DNA from 3 places in the Streptomyces sp. NPDC033180 genome. Region 3 is predicted to be linked to each of the others. Evidence: predicted binding sites of a transcription regulator. Region 3 holds the regulator's gene; each other region holds the start of a gene.
The links. The regulator HrcA, encoded in region 3, represses chaperone genes, less so after heat shock. The targets are predictions, from matches to a motif close to TTNGCACTCNGNNNNNCNGAGTGCNAA.

Region 1: groL (chaperonin GroEL) is a predicted target of HrcA. The motif match lies at 2,081-2,107, and genes of this name have one in related genera.
Region 2: groES (co-chaperone GroES) is a predicted target of HrcA. The motif match lies at 1,812-1,838, and genes of this name have one in related genera.

What each region holds. Positions count from the first base shown of each region.
Region 1 is NZ_JBVIPU010000022.1:37,484-41,477, reverse strand. Features, by position in the region: gene ACZ5WE_RS36340 (esterase/lipase family protein) at 1-223, shown strand, start outside; gene groL (chaperonin GroEL) at 328-1,953, opposite strand; gene ACZ5WE_RS36330 (cold-shock protein) at 2,278-2,481, opposite strand; gene ACZ5WE_RS36325 (MoaD/ThiS family protein) at 2,905-3,180, opposite strand; gene thrC (threonine synthase) at 3,285-3,994, opposite strand, start outside.
Region 2 is NZ_JBVIPU010000008.1:137,072-141,065, forward strand. Features, by position in the region: gene ACZ5WE_RS22510 (THUMP-like domain-containing protein) at 1-454, opposite strand, end outside; gene ACZ5WE_RS22515 (polysaccharide deacetylase family protein) at 537-1,496, shown strand; gene groES (co-chaperone GroES) at 1,982-2,290, shown strand; gene groL (chaperonin GroEL) at 2,411-3,994, shown strand, end outside.
Region 3 is NZ_JBVIPU010000001.1:955,918-959,911, reverse strand. Features, by position in the region: gene ACZ5WE_RS04390 (MBL fold metallo-hydrolase) at 1-689, opposite strand, end outside; gene hrcA (heat-inducible transcriptional repressor HrcA) at 891-1,907, shown strand; gene dnaJ (molecular chaperone DnaJ) at 1,908-3,044, shown strand; gene ACZ5WE_RS04375 (nitronate monooxygenase) at 3,215-3,994, shown strand, end outside.

The DNA of each region.
Region 1 (3,994 bases), on a different contig from region 3:
CATCGGTCTCGGCTCCGAGGCCGAGATCCGCGAGCACTGCTTCGTACCCGCCGTGAGCGCGGTGGCCCTGCGCGACATCGACACCCACGAGAAGCTGCACGACCCGCTCCCGGAGCAGTCCGAGGACAGCGAGTTGGACGAGTACCTCTGCGCCACCCACAACGAGGCCCACACCCTGATCACGCAAGAACTCTGCACCTGGCTGCTCGACCGCCTGCCGTAGTCACGCACGGCTCCTGAAACGCCCGAGGGCGGCACCCCTTCGTGAGAAGGAGTGCCGCCCTCGGTTCGCGTGAAGCGATGAACCGCTGATCAACCAGAGGTCGATCAGAAGTCCATGTCACCGCCCGGCATGCCGCCGCCGGCCGGGGCAGCGCCCGCCTTCTCCGGCTTGTCGGCGATGACGGCCTCGGTGGTGAGGAACAGCGCGGCGATGGACGCGGCGTTCTGCAGGGCAGAGCGCGTGACCTTCGCCGGGTCGAGGATGCCCTCGGCGATCATGTCGACGTACTCACCGGTCGCGGCGTTCAGGCCGTGGCCGACGGTCAGGTTGCGCACCTTCTCGACGACGACACCACCCTCGAGGCCGGCGTTGACCGCGATCTGCTTCAGCGGGGCCTCAAGGGCCAGCTTCACAGCGGCGGCACCGGTGGCCTCGTCGCCCTCGAGCTCAAGCTTCTCGAAGACAGCGGCGGCCTGGATGAGGGCCACGCCACCACCGGCGACGATGCCCTCTTCGACGGCAGCCTTCGCGTTGCGAACGGCGTCCTCGATGCGGTGCTTGCGCTCCTTGAGCTCGACCTCGGTCGCGGCACCGGCCTTGATGACCGCAACACCGCCGGCGAGCTTCGCCAGGCGCTCCTGCAGCTTCTCGCGGTCGTAGTCGCTGTCCGAGTTCTCGATCTCGGCGCGGATCTGGTTGACGCGACCCTGGACCTGGTCGCTCTCACCGGAGCCGTCGACGATGGTCGTCTCGTCCTTGGTGATGACGACCTTGCGGGCGCGGCCGAGCAGGTCGAGACCGGCGTTCTCCAGCTTGAGGCCGACCTCCTCGGAGATGACGGTGCCACCGGTGAGGATGGCGATGTCGCCGAGCATGGCCTTGCGGCGGTCACCGAAGCCCGGGGCCTTGACGGCGACGGACTTGAACGTGCCACGGATCTTGTTGACGACCAGGGTCGACAGGGCCTCGCCCTCGACGTCCTCGGCGATGATCAGCAGCGGCTTGCCGGACTGCATGACCTTCTCGAGGAGCGGAAGGAGGTCCTTCACGTTCGAGATCTTCGAGTTCAGGATCAGGATGTACGGGTCGTCGAGCGACGACTCCATACGCTCCATGTCCGTGGCGAAGTACGCCGAGATGTAGCCCTTGTCGAAGCGCATGCCCTCGGTGAGCTCAAGCTCGAGCCCGAAGGTCTGCGACTCCTCGACCGTGATGACGCCTTCCTTGCCGACCTTGTCCATCGCCTCGGCGATGAGCTCGCCGATCTGGGTGTCGGCGGCGGAGATGGAGGCCGTCGAAGCGATCTGCTCCTTGGTCTCCACGTCCTTGGCCTGCTCGAGCAGGGCGCCCGAGACGGCCTCGACGGCCTTCTCGATGCCACGCTTGAGGGCCATCGGGTTGGCACCGGCGGCCACGTTGCGAAGGCCCTCGCGGACCAGCGCCTGCGCCAGGACGGTCGCGGTCGTCGTGCCGTCACCGGCGACGTCGTCCGTCTTCTTCGCGACCTCCTTGACCAGCTCGGCGCCGATCTTCTCGTACGGGTCCTCGAGCTCGATCTCCTTGGCGATGGAAACACCATCGTTGGTGATCGTGGGGGCGCCCCACTTCTTCTCGAGGACGACGTTGCGACCCTTGGGGCCCAGGGTCACCTTGACGGCGTCGGCGAGCTGGTTCATGCCGCGCTCGAGGCCGCGCCGTGCCTCCTCGTCGAACGCGATGATCTTGGCCATGTGAAGTGGTCCTCCCGGACAGGGGTGGCATGCTCCGGATCGCGCCAGTGCCCGCGACGGACGGCCTGCAAACCTTGTGGTTCCTTGCCCCACCCGGCCTGCGGGCCTCACCGACCCGATCCAAGTTCTGTCACTCTCACTCGGAGAGTGCTAAGCCCAATGATTAGCACTCGACCCCTACGAGTGCAAGCGCCTCTCACGGATCCCCGACGTACGAGGGGGCGCGCGCCCGGGGGTGTGCCACGGGACGCACGGGGGGCCCGCACCCCTGTCGGGATACGGGCCCCTCGTCGCTCTCTAAGTCGCTGGCCGATCGCGCCGAGATCAGACGGCGAGCTTGACCATGTCCGCCTGCGGACCCTTCTGGCCCTGCGAGATCTCGAACTCCACTCGCTGACCTTCTTCAAGGGTGCGGTAGCCGTCCATCTGAATCGCGCTGTAGTGGACGAAAACATCCGCACCACCGTCGACCGCGATGAAGCCGTACCCCTTCTCCGCGTTGAACCACTTGACGGTGCCCTGAGCCATGCCTAACTCCCCTATTACTGGCCCTTGCACGGGCCCGCACTTCGCGGACCCGGGTCAGACCTCACCCCCCCAATGGGTTGTGGAGGCGTGCGCCGGAACGCGTCGACCGCGGCTGAATGTATCTGTCCAACTGCCCTCTGCAACAGGTCAATCGGACGAGAATTCTGGGCACGCCTGATCGGTAATATGCGGAGAATTCGCCGGAGTTCAGGGCAAGTCGGGCCAGACAAATGCCACGGAGAGGGCAAATGGGCAGTGCACTTTGGCTACTTCTTGTCGCCCTCGGGGCGACTTCGTATATGCGCTCGGCACAAACAGGAAGCTCGCTTCCCAACTGTACCGCGCTCAATCACATGGAATTGCCCCCTCCACTTCTCTCGCGGAGGGGGCAATTCAGATTACGCAGGGTATTTCTTTAAAGAATCAACCACCCGCGACGGCGGGGATGATCGAGACCCCGGCACCGTCCGGCGTCGCGGTCTCAAGACCCTGCTCGAAGCGGACGTCGTCGTCGTTCACGTAGACGTTCACGAAGCGCCGCAGCTTGCCCTGGTCGTCCAGGACGCGCGCAGCGATACCGGTGTGGTTCTTCTCCAGGTCGGCGATGACCTCGGAGAGCGTCGCCCCCTCGGCGGCGACCTCGGACTGACCGCCGGTGTAGGTGCGAAGAATGGTGGGGATACGGACGTTGACGCTCATGGGATCACCTCGGTAGATCGAGAGGGCGCCCCATCAGGGGGCGCCCCGAAGGGGCGCGGGAACTGCGCGACCAGCCACGACGGTCCCGCAGACAACAGCGATGCCTACTTGGCAAGACCCGCGGAGCGGAACGCGTCAAGGCTGGGCTTGATCGTCGCGGTCGCCTGAGACCTCTCGGCAACGGCATCAAGCGTCTTGAGCCCATCGCCGGTGTTCAACACCACCGTGGTGAGGGAGGGATCAATGAGCCCCGCCTCGACCAGCTTCTTCGTGACGCCCACCGTCACACCCCCGGCGGTCTCCGCGAAGATCCCCTCGGTCCGAGCGAGCAGCTCGATCGCGTCCACGACCTGCTCGTCGTTCACGTCCTCGACGGCCCCGCCCGTGCGACGCGCGATGTCCAGGACGTACGGCCCGTCGGCGGGGTTGCCGATGGCGAGGGACTTGGCGATGGTGTCCGGCTTCTGCGGGCGCACGACGTCGTGGCCCGCCTTGAAGGCGGTCGACACCGGCGAGCAGCCCTCGGCCTGCGCACCGAAGATCTTGTAGGGCTTGTCCTCGACGAGCCCGAGCGCGATGAGCTCCTTCAGACCCTTGTCGATCTTCGTGAGCTGCGATCCGGAGGCGATCGGAATGACCAGCTGATCGGGTAGGACCCACCCCAGCTGCTCACAGATCTCGTACGCCAGGGTCTTGGAACCCTCGCCGTAGTACGGCCGCAGGTTCACGTTCACGAAGCCCCAGCCCTCGCCCAGCGGATCGCCGATGAGCTCGGAGCAGAAGCGGTTCACGTCGTCGTAGTTGCCCTCGATGC
Region 2 (3,994 bases), on a different contig from region 3:
CGTTCGCGCGCGCCACCGCGCAGGTCAGCGGGTCGCGGTCGACGGCGAGCACGGCGATCCCGGCGCGGGCGAGGGCGATCGCGTCGCCGCCGATGCCGCAGCAGAGGTCGGCCAGGGTGCGTACGCCGAGGGCCTTGAAGCTCTCGGCGCGGTGCACGGCCACGCTCGTACGGGTCGCCTGCTCGACGCCGTTCGGCGTGAAGAACATCCGCCCCGCGTCCTTCGCGCCGAACTTCGCCACCGCCCGCCTGCGCAGCCGCGCCTGCGCGAGCACCGCCGTGACCAGTTCCGCCGGGTGCTCGCGGCGCAGGCGGGTGGCGACGGCCAGCTCCCGGGCCGGGTCGGCCTCCCGCACCTCGTCGAGATCGAGCAGGGACCGGCCCTCGGGGGTGAGCAGCGCGGAGAAGGAGGCCAGGGCGGTCGAAGCGGGGTCGAGGTCGTTCACCCGGCCCATTGTGGGCCAGTCGGTGGATGGTGCGCGCCCGGCGGCAGTGTCGGCCGAGCGGCGGGGACGTGAGCTGCAAAGATCCGGCGCCATGCAACTAGTACGACAAAACGACAAATTCAGGGCGAGATGGAAGGGCAGAGGGCGGGGCGCGACCCGGGGCCGGGCGAGAGGCCGGGTGCGGGCCGGGGCCGCCGTGCTGACCGCCGCCGCGATCGTCTCCGGCTGCGCCTCGGGCGACGACGGCGGGGCGAACCCCGCCCCCGGTCAGCAGCGCCTGGACGCGCCGCCCGCCCGCGCCCTCGACTCCTACGCCCACAAACTCCGCGTCACCCAGGTCGCCCGCGCCGCCGCCGCGAAACGCTGGGGCCTGGCCAAGCCCCCGCTTGCCGCGCCGCCGGCCCCGGCCAGGAAGCCGGAGATCACCACCCGCAAGGGGTTCGAGGTGAAGGGGCAGGCGAGTCTGCCCCCGGTCTTCACGACCATCCCGACCAAGAAGAAGATCGTCTTCCTGACCATCGACGACGGCGCCGAGAAGGACCCGGCGCTGCTCAAGATGATGAGCGAACTGCAGATCCCGTACACCGCGTTCCTCAGCGACTATCTGGTCAAGGAGGACTACGGCTACTTCAAGAAGATGCAGTCCCGCGGGGTCGCGCTCAACAACCACACCCTGAACCACCCCTACCTGCCGGGACTCTCGTACAAGCAGCAGCGGCGCGAGATCTGCGGCATGCAGGACGTCATCCACAAGCGGTACGGCAAACGCCCCGAGCTCTTCCGGCCGCCGTACGGCAACTACAACGCGGACTCGCTGCGCGCCGCCAAGTCCTGCGGCATCAAGGCCGTCCCGCTGTGGGCGTCCGAAGCGTTCCCCAACCGTATGGACTGGCGCGAGTGGGACCGGGACCTGCACCCCGGCGACATCATCCTCACGCACTTCAGGGGGCGTGAGGACTGGAAGGGCACGATGCCCGACATGGTCCGCAAGGTCATGAAGACGGTCACCGACAAGGGGTACGCGGTGGCCAGGCTGGAGGACTACCTGTGACCGGGCGGGCGCGGGCGCGGCGGTTCCTCGTCGGCGCGCTCGCGGCAGGCGTGCTCGCGCCCGCACTGCTCACGGGGTGCGCACAGTCGGTGGACCCGATCGAGAGGCTGGGGAGGAAGGCGGCGGAGAAGGTCCCGCCGAGGAAACCCGGGGCCTCGCCCAGCTGTGCCCCACCTGCGGGGGCGCCGAGAACCGGGCGGCACACGGCTACGGAGACGCAGCCGCCCACTCCCGGGGAACGGTGCCCCGAGGGGCGCCGGGCCGCGTCCGAGCCCCCGCGGAGCAGTCCGTCCGGATAAGACCCGCGTCAGCGAATTAGCAGTCCGCTTGACCGAGTGCTAATCGTCGTCCTAGTCTCGGGCTTGGCACTCACCACTGGAGAGTGCCAACAGCGACGGGCAGGTCCGGCACCCGCGACGACGGATCCACCTGGTCGCCACCCCAGACTGTTAACCCCGTAGATCTCCGAAGGGGGAGACCGGATCGTGACGACCGCCAGCTCCAAGGTTGCCATTAAGCCGCTCGAGGACCGCATTGTGGTCCAGCCGCTCGACGCCGAGCAGACCACGGCCTCCGGCCTGGTCATCCCGGACACCGCGAAGGAGAAGCCCCAGGAGGGTGCTGTCCTCGCCGTGGGCCCGGGCCGCTTCGAGAACGGCGAGCGCCTGCCGCTCGACGTGAAGGTCGGCGATGTCGTGCTGTACAGCAAGTACGGCGGCACCGAGGTGAAGTACAACGGCGACGAGTACCTCGTCCTCTCGGCTCGCGACGTGCTCGCGATCGTCGAGAAGTAATTCACCCGCTTCACCAGTTTTGCTTTTGAGTTGCGCCCCTGGTCACCCCGCTGCTGATTGCCGGGCGGCGAGGGGCGCAGTTCGTTAAACCCGAGTTTTCGAGAGGGCTGAACCGCTCCCATGGCGAAGATCCTGAAGTTCGACGAGGACGCCCGTCGCGCCCTCGAGCGCGGCGTCAACAAGCTTGCCGACACGGTCAAGGTGACGATCGGCCCCCGCGGCCGCAACGTCGTCATCGACAAGAAGTTCGGCGCCCCCACCATCACCAACGACGGCGTCACCATCGCCCGTGAGGTCGAGGTCGAGGACCCGTACGAGAACCTCGGCGCGCAGCTCGTCAAGGAGGTGGCGACCAAGACCAACGACATCGCGGGTGACGGCACCACCACCGCGACCGTGCTCGCCCAGGCCCTGGTCAAGGAAGGCCTGCGCAACGTAGCCGCCGGCGCCTCCCCGGCCGCCCTGAAGAAGGGCATCGACGCCGCCGTCAAGGCCGTGTCCGAGGAGCTCCTCGCGACCGCGCGCCCGATCGACGACAAGGCCGACATCGCGGCCGTCGCCGGTCTCTCCGCCCAGGACCCGCAGGTCGGCGAGCTCATCGCCGAGGCGATGGACAAGGTCGGCAAGGACGGTGTCATCACCGTCGAGGAGTCCAACACCTTCGGTCTGGAGCTGGACTTCACCGAGGGCATGGCCTTCGACAAGGGCTACCTGTCCCCGTACATGGTGTCCGACCAGGAGCGTATGGAGGCCGTCCTCGACGACCCGTACATCCTGATCCACCAGGGCAAGATCTCCTCGATCCAGGACCTGCTCCCGCTGCTCGAGAAGGTCATCCAGACCAACGCCTCGAAGCCGCTCCTGATCATCGCCGAGGACGTCGAGGGCGAGGCCCTGTCGACCCTGGTCGTGAACAAGATCCGCGGCACCTTCAACGCCGTCGCGGTGAAGGCCCCCGGCTTCGGTGACCGTCGCAAGGCCATGCTCGGTGACCTCGCCACCCTCACCGGCGGCACCGTCATCGCCGAAGAGGTCGGCCTCAAGCTCGACCAGGTCGGTCTCGACGTGCTCGGCACCGCCCGCCGCGTGACCATCACCAAGGACGACACCACCGTGGTCGACGGCGGCGGCGACGCCTCCGAGGTCGCGGGCCGCGTCAACCAGATCAAGGCCGAGATCGAGTCCACGGACTCGGACTGGGACCGCGAGAAGCTGCAGGAGCGCCTGGCGAAGCTCGCCGGTGGCGTCTGCGTGATCAAGGTCGGCGCCGCGACCGAGGTCGAGCTCAAGGAGAAGAAGCACCGTCTGGAGGACGCCATCTCCGCGACCCGCGCCGCGGTCGAGGAGGGCATCGTCTCCGGTGGTGGCTCCGCTCTGGTGCACGCCGTCAAGGTCCTCGAGGGCAACCTCGGCAAGGAGGGCGACGAGGCCACCGGTGTCGCCGTCGTCCGCCGCGCCGCCGTCGAGCCGCTGCGCTGGATCGCCGAGAACGCCGGCCTCGAGGGCTACGTCATCACCTCGAAGGTCGCCGAGCTCGACAAGAACTTCGGCTTCAACGCCGCGACCGGCGAGTACGGCGACCTGGTCAAGGCCGGCGTCATCGACCCGGTCAAGGTGACGCGCTCCGCGCTGGAGAACGCCGCTTCCATCGCCTCGCTGCTCCTGACGACCGAGACCCTGGTCGTCGAGAAGCCGGCCGAGGAA
Region 3 (3,994 bases):
GCATCGACCACCGCGCCGTGCCCCGGCACGTACAGCGCGTCCTCGCCGCCCAGGTCCAGCAGCCGGTCGAGCGCGGCGGGCCACCGCGCCGGGACCGCGTCAGGACCGGCCTGCGGTTCGCCCGACTCCTCGACCAGGTCGCCGCAGAAGACGATCTCCGGGGACTGCGCGGTGCCGGGCACCAGGACCGCCAGGTCGTGGCCCGAGTGTCCCGGGCCCACGTTCGCGAGGAGCACCTGTACCCCGCCGCCCAGGTCGAGCGTCCACTCCCCGCACACCGAGTGGTGCGGCCGCACCAGCAGGTCGGCGGCCTCCGCCGCGGCGTCCGGCGCGACCCCGTGCCGCACGGCGTCGTCGCGCAGTTCGTCGCGGCCCCTTGCGAGGAGCGCGTCCAGGCCCACCGCGCCGTACACCTGCACGCCCGCGAACGCCGCGGCGCCAAGGACATGGTCGAAGTGCGGGTGCGTCAGGGCGAGATGGGTGACCCGGCGGCCCCCGCCGAGAATGCCGCGCGCCTGGGTCCGCAGCTCGGCCCCCTCGCGCAGGGTCGCCCCCGCCTCGATCATCAGCGCCGATTCACCGCCGACCACCAGACCCGCCGTGCAGTCCCAGACCGGCAGGCGCCGCCGCCCCGCATGCGGCGCGAGCCGCTCCCAACCCGCCTCGTCCCAAGCCAGTGCCACGTCCATGACGTCGACGCTAGCCCCGCACGGGCGGCTCGGCAGCCGCCACCTCGGCCGTCGGACCGACATAGGGGGTCCGGCCCTTGCCGGGGTCGTACCTGACGGCCGTACACTGGGCGCGGCGCAGGCTGGCACTCACCCGAGGGGAGTGCCAGGCGGGGCCGCAGAGCAGACAGGTTTCAGGGCAAGAGGTGGAGGTGTGCGCGGATGCTGAACGAACGCAGGCTCGAGGTGCTGCGCGCCATCGTCCACGACTATGTCGGCACCGAGGAGCCCGTCGGCTCCAAGGCGCTCACCGAACGGCACAGCCTCGGGGTCTCCCCGGCCACGGTCCGCAACGACATGGCGGCGCTGGAAGAGGAAGGGTTCATCGCCCAGCCTCATACGAGTGCGGGGCGCATCCCGACCGACAAGGGGTACCGCCTCTTCGTCGACAAGCTCGCGGGAGTCAAGCCGATGGCGGCGCCGGAGCGCAGGGCCATCCAGAACTTCCTCGACGGCGCCGTCGACCTCGACGACGTCGTGGCGCGCACGGTGCGGCTGCTCGCGCAGCTGACCCGGCAGGTCGCGGTCGTGCAGTATCCGTCCCTCACGCGGTCGACGGTGCGGCACGTGGAGCTGCTCTCACTGGCTCCCGCCCGCCTGATGCTCGTACTGATCACGGACACGGGCCGGGTCGAGCAGCGCATGATCGACTGTCCCGCCCCGTTCGGTGAGACCTCGCTCGCGGATCTGCGGGCGCGGCTCAACAGCAGGGTCGCGGGCCGCCGCTTCGCGGACGTGCCGCAGCTGGTGCAGGACATGACGGAGTCCTTCGACGCGGAGGACCGGGGCACAGTGGCGACGGTGCTCTCCACCCTCCTCGAAACCCTGGTCGAGGAGACCGAGGAGCGGCTGATGATCGGCGGAACGGCCAATCTCACCCGCTTCGGACATGACTTTCCCCTCACCATCAGGCCCGTCCTGGAGGCTCTTGAGGAGCAGGTCGTCCTGCTCAAGTTGCTTGGCGAAGCCACGGATTCGGGCATGACCGTACGGATCGGTCACGAGAACGCCCATGAGGGACTCAGCTCCACGTCCGTGGTCTCCGTCGGCTACGGTTCGGGCAGCGAGGCAGTAGCCAAACTCGGCGTGGTCGGCCCGACCCGCATGGACTATCCGGGAACGATGGGAGCAGTACGCGCAGTGGCACGTTACGTCGGACAGATCCTGGCGGAGTCGTAAGTGGCCACGGACTACTACGCCGTACTAGGCGTGCGCCGCGACGCTTCCCAGGACGAGATCAAGAAGGCCTTCCGGAGGCTTGCGCGAGAGCTTCACCCGGACGTGAATCCGGATCCGAAGACTCAGGAGCGCTTCAAGGAGATCAACGCCGCGTACGAGGTGTTGTCGGACCCGCAGAAGAAGCAGGTCTACGACCTCGGCGGCGACCCGCTGTCCCAGCAGGCAGGCGGCGGTGCGGGCGGTTTCGGGGCCGGTGGCTTCGGCAACTTCTCGGACATCATGGACGCGTTCTTCGGGACGGCGTCGCAGCGCGGCCCCCGGTCGCGCACGCGCCGTGGCCAGGACGCCATGATCCGGCTCGAGATCGACCTGGACGAGGCGGCCTTCGGGACCACCAAGGACATACAGGTCGACACGGCGGTCGTCTGCACGACCTGCAGCGGTGAAGGTGCCGCGCCGGGGACATCCGCTCAAACGTGTGACATGTGCCGCGGTCGCGGCGAGGTGTCGCAGGTCACGCGGTCCTTCCTCGGCCAGGTCATGACGTCGCGGCCGTGCCCGCAGTGTCAGGGCTTCGGCACGGTCGTGCCCACCCCGTGCCCGGAGTGCGCCGGCGACGGCCGCATCCGGTCGCGGCGGACGCTCACCGTGAAGATCCCCGCCGGTGTCGACAACGGCACGCGGATCCAGCTCGCGGGCGAGGGTGAGGTCGGCCCCGGCGGCGGCCCCGCCGGCGACCTGTACGTGGAGATCCACGAGCTGCCGCACGCCGTGTTCCAGCGGCGCGGGGACGACCTGCACTGCACGGTCACCATCCCCATGACGGCCGCGGCCCTGGGCACCAAGGTGCCCCTGGAGACGCTGGACGGACTGGAGGAGGTCGACATCCGGCCGGGCACGCAGTCCGGCCAGTCGGTCCCGCTGCACGGCAGGGGCATCACGCACCTGCGGGGCGGCGGTCGAGGTGACCTCATCGTGCACGTCGAGGTCCTCACACCGAGCAAGCTGGACGCGGAGCAGGAGCGGGTCCTGCGGGAGCTTGCGGTGCTGCGGGGCGAGGAGCGGCCCACCGGGCAGTTCCAGCCGGGGCAGCAGGGCTTGTTCTCGCGTCTTAAGGACGCGTTCAACGGACGCTGAGGTTCTGGTGCTCCGGTGCCGGAGGGATTGCCCTCCGGCACCGGAGCACCGTTGATTCCTGCGGGGTGACGGGTGGGTGGGCGGGAAAGTCCGTAGCCCGCCGCAGGCGCCCGCGGGCCCGGCGCAAGGGGCGATTCGGCCGCCCGCCCAGGGCATGGCACGATGCGGTCATGTCCTCCGCACTGACCGATCTCTGCCGCCTTCCGATCGTGCAGGCCCCCATGGCGGGCGGCGCCTCGTGCCCCCAGCTCGCCGCGGCCGTGTCCGAGGCCGGAGGGCTCGGTTTCCTCGCCGCCGGGTACAAAACCGCCGACGGGATGTACCAGGAGATCAAACAGCTGCGGGGGCTCACGAGCCGGCCGTTCGGCGTGAACCTCTTCATGCCGCAGCCCGAGTACGCCGATGCCGCCGCCGTCGACGTCTACCGCAACCAGCTCGCCGGTGAGGCCGCCTGGTACGAGACGCAGCTCGGCGATCCGGACAGTGGCCGCGACGACGGTTACGACGCCAAGCTCGCGATCCTCGTCGAGGACCCGGTGCCGCTGGTGTCGTTCACCTTCGGCTGCCCCACCCGCGACGTCTTCGACGCCTTCGCGCGGGTCGGCACGATCACCGTCGTCACCGTCACCTCGCCCGAAGAGGCGCAGACCGCCCAGTGGTCGGGTGCCGACGCCGTGTGCGTACAGGGCATCGAGGCGGGCGGCCATCAGGGCACGCACCGCGACAACCCCGAGACGGACGGCGCCGGGCTCGGCCTCCTCTCGCTCATCGCGCAGGTGCGCGACACCGTGCAGATCCCGGTCGTCGCGGCCGGCGGTCTGATGCGCGGCTCGCAGATCGCCGCGGTGCTCGCGGCGGGCGCCGACGCGGCGCAGCTCGGCACGGCCTTCCTGGTCTGCCCCGAGTCGGGCGCGAACGCCCTGCACAAGCAGGCGATGACCAACCCGCTG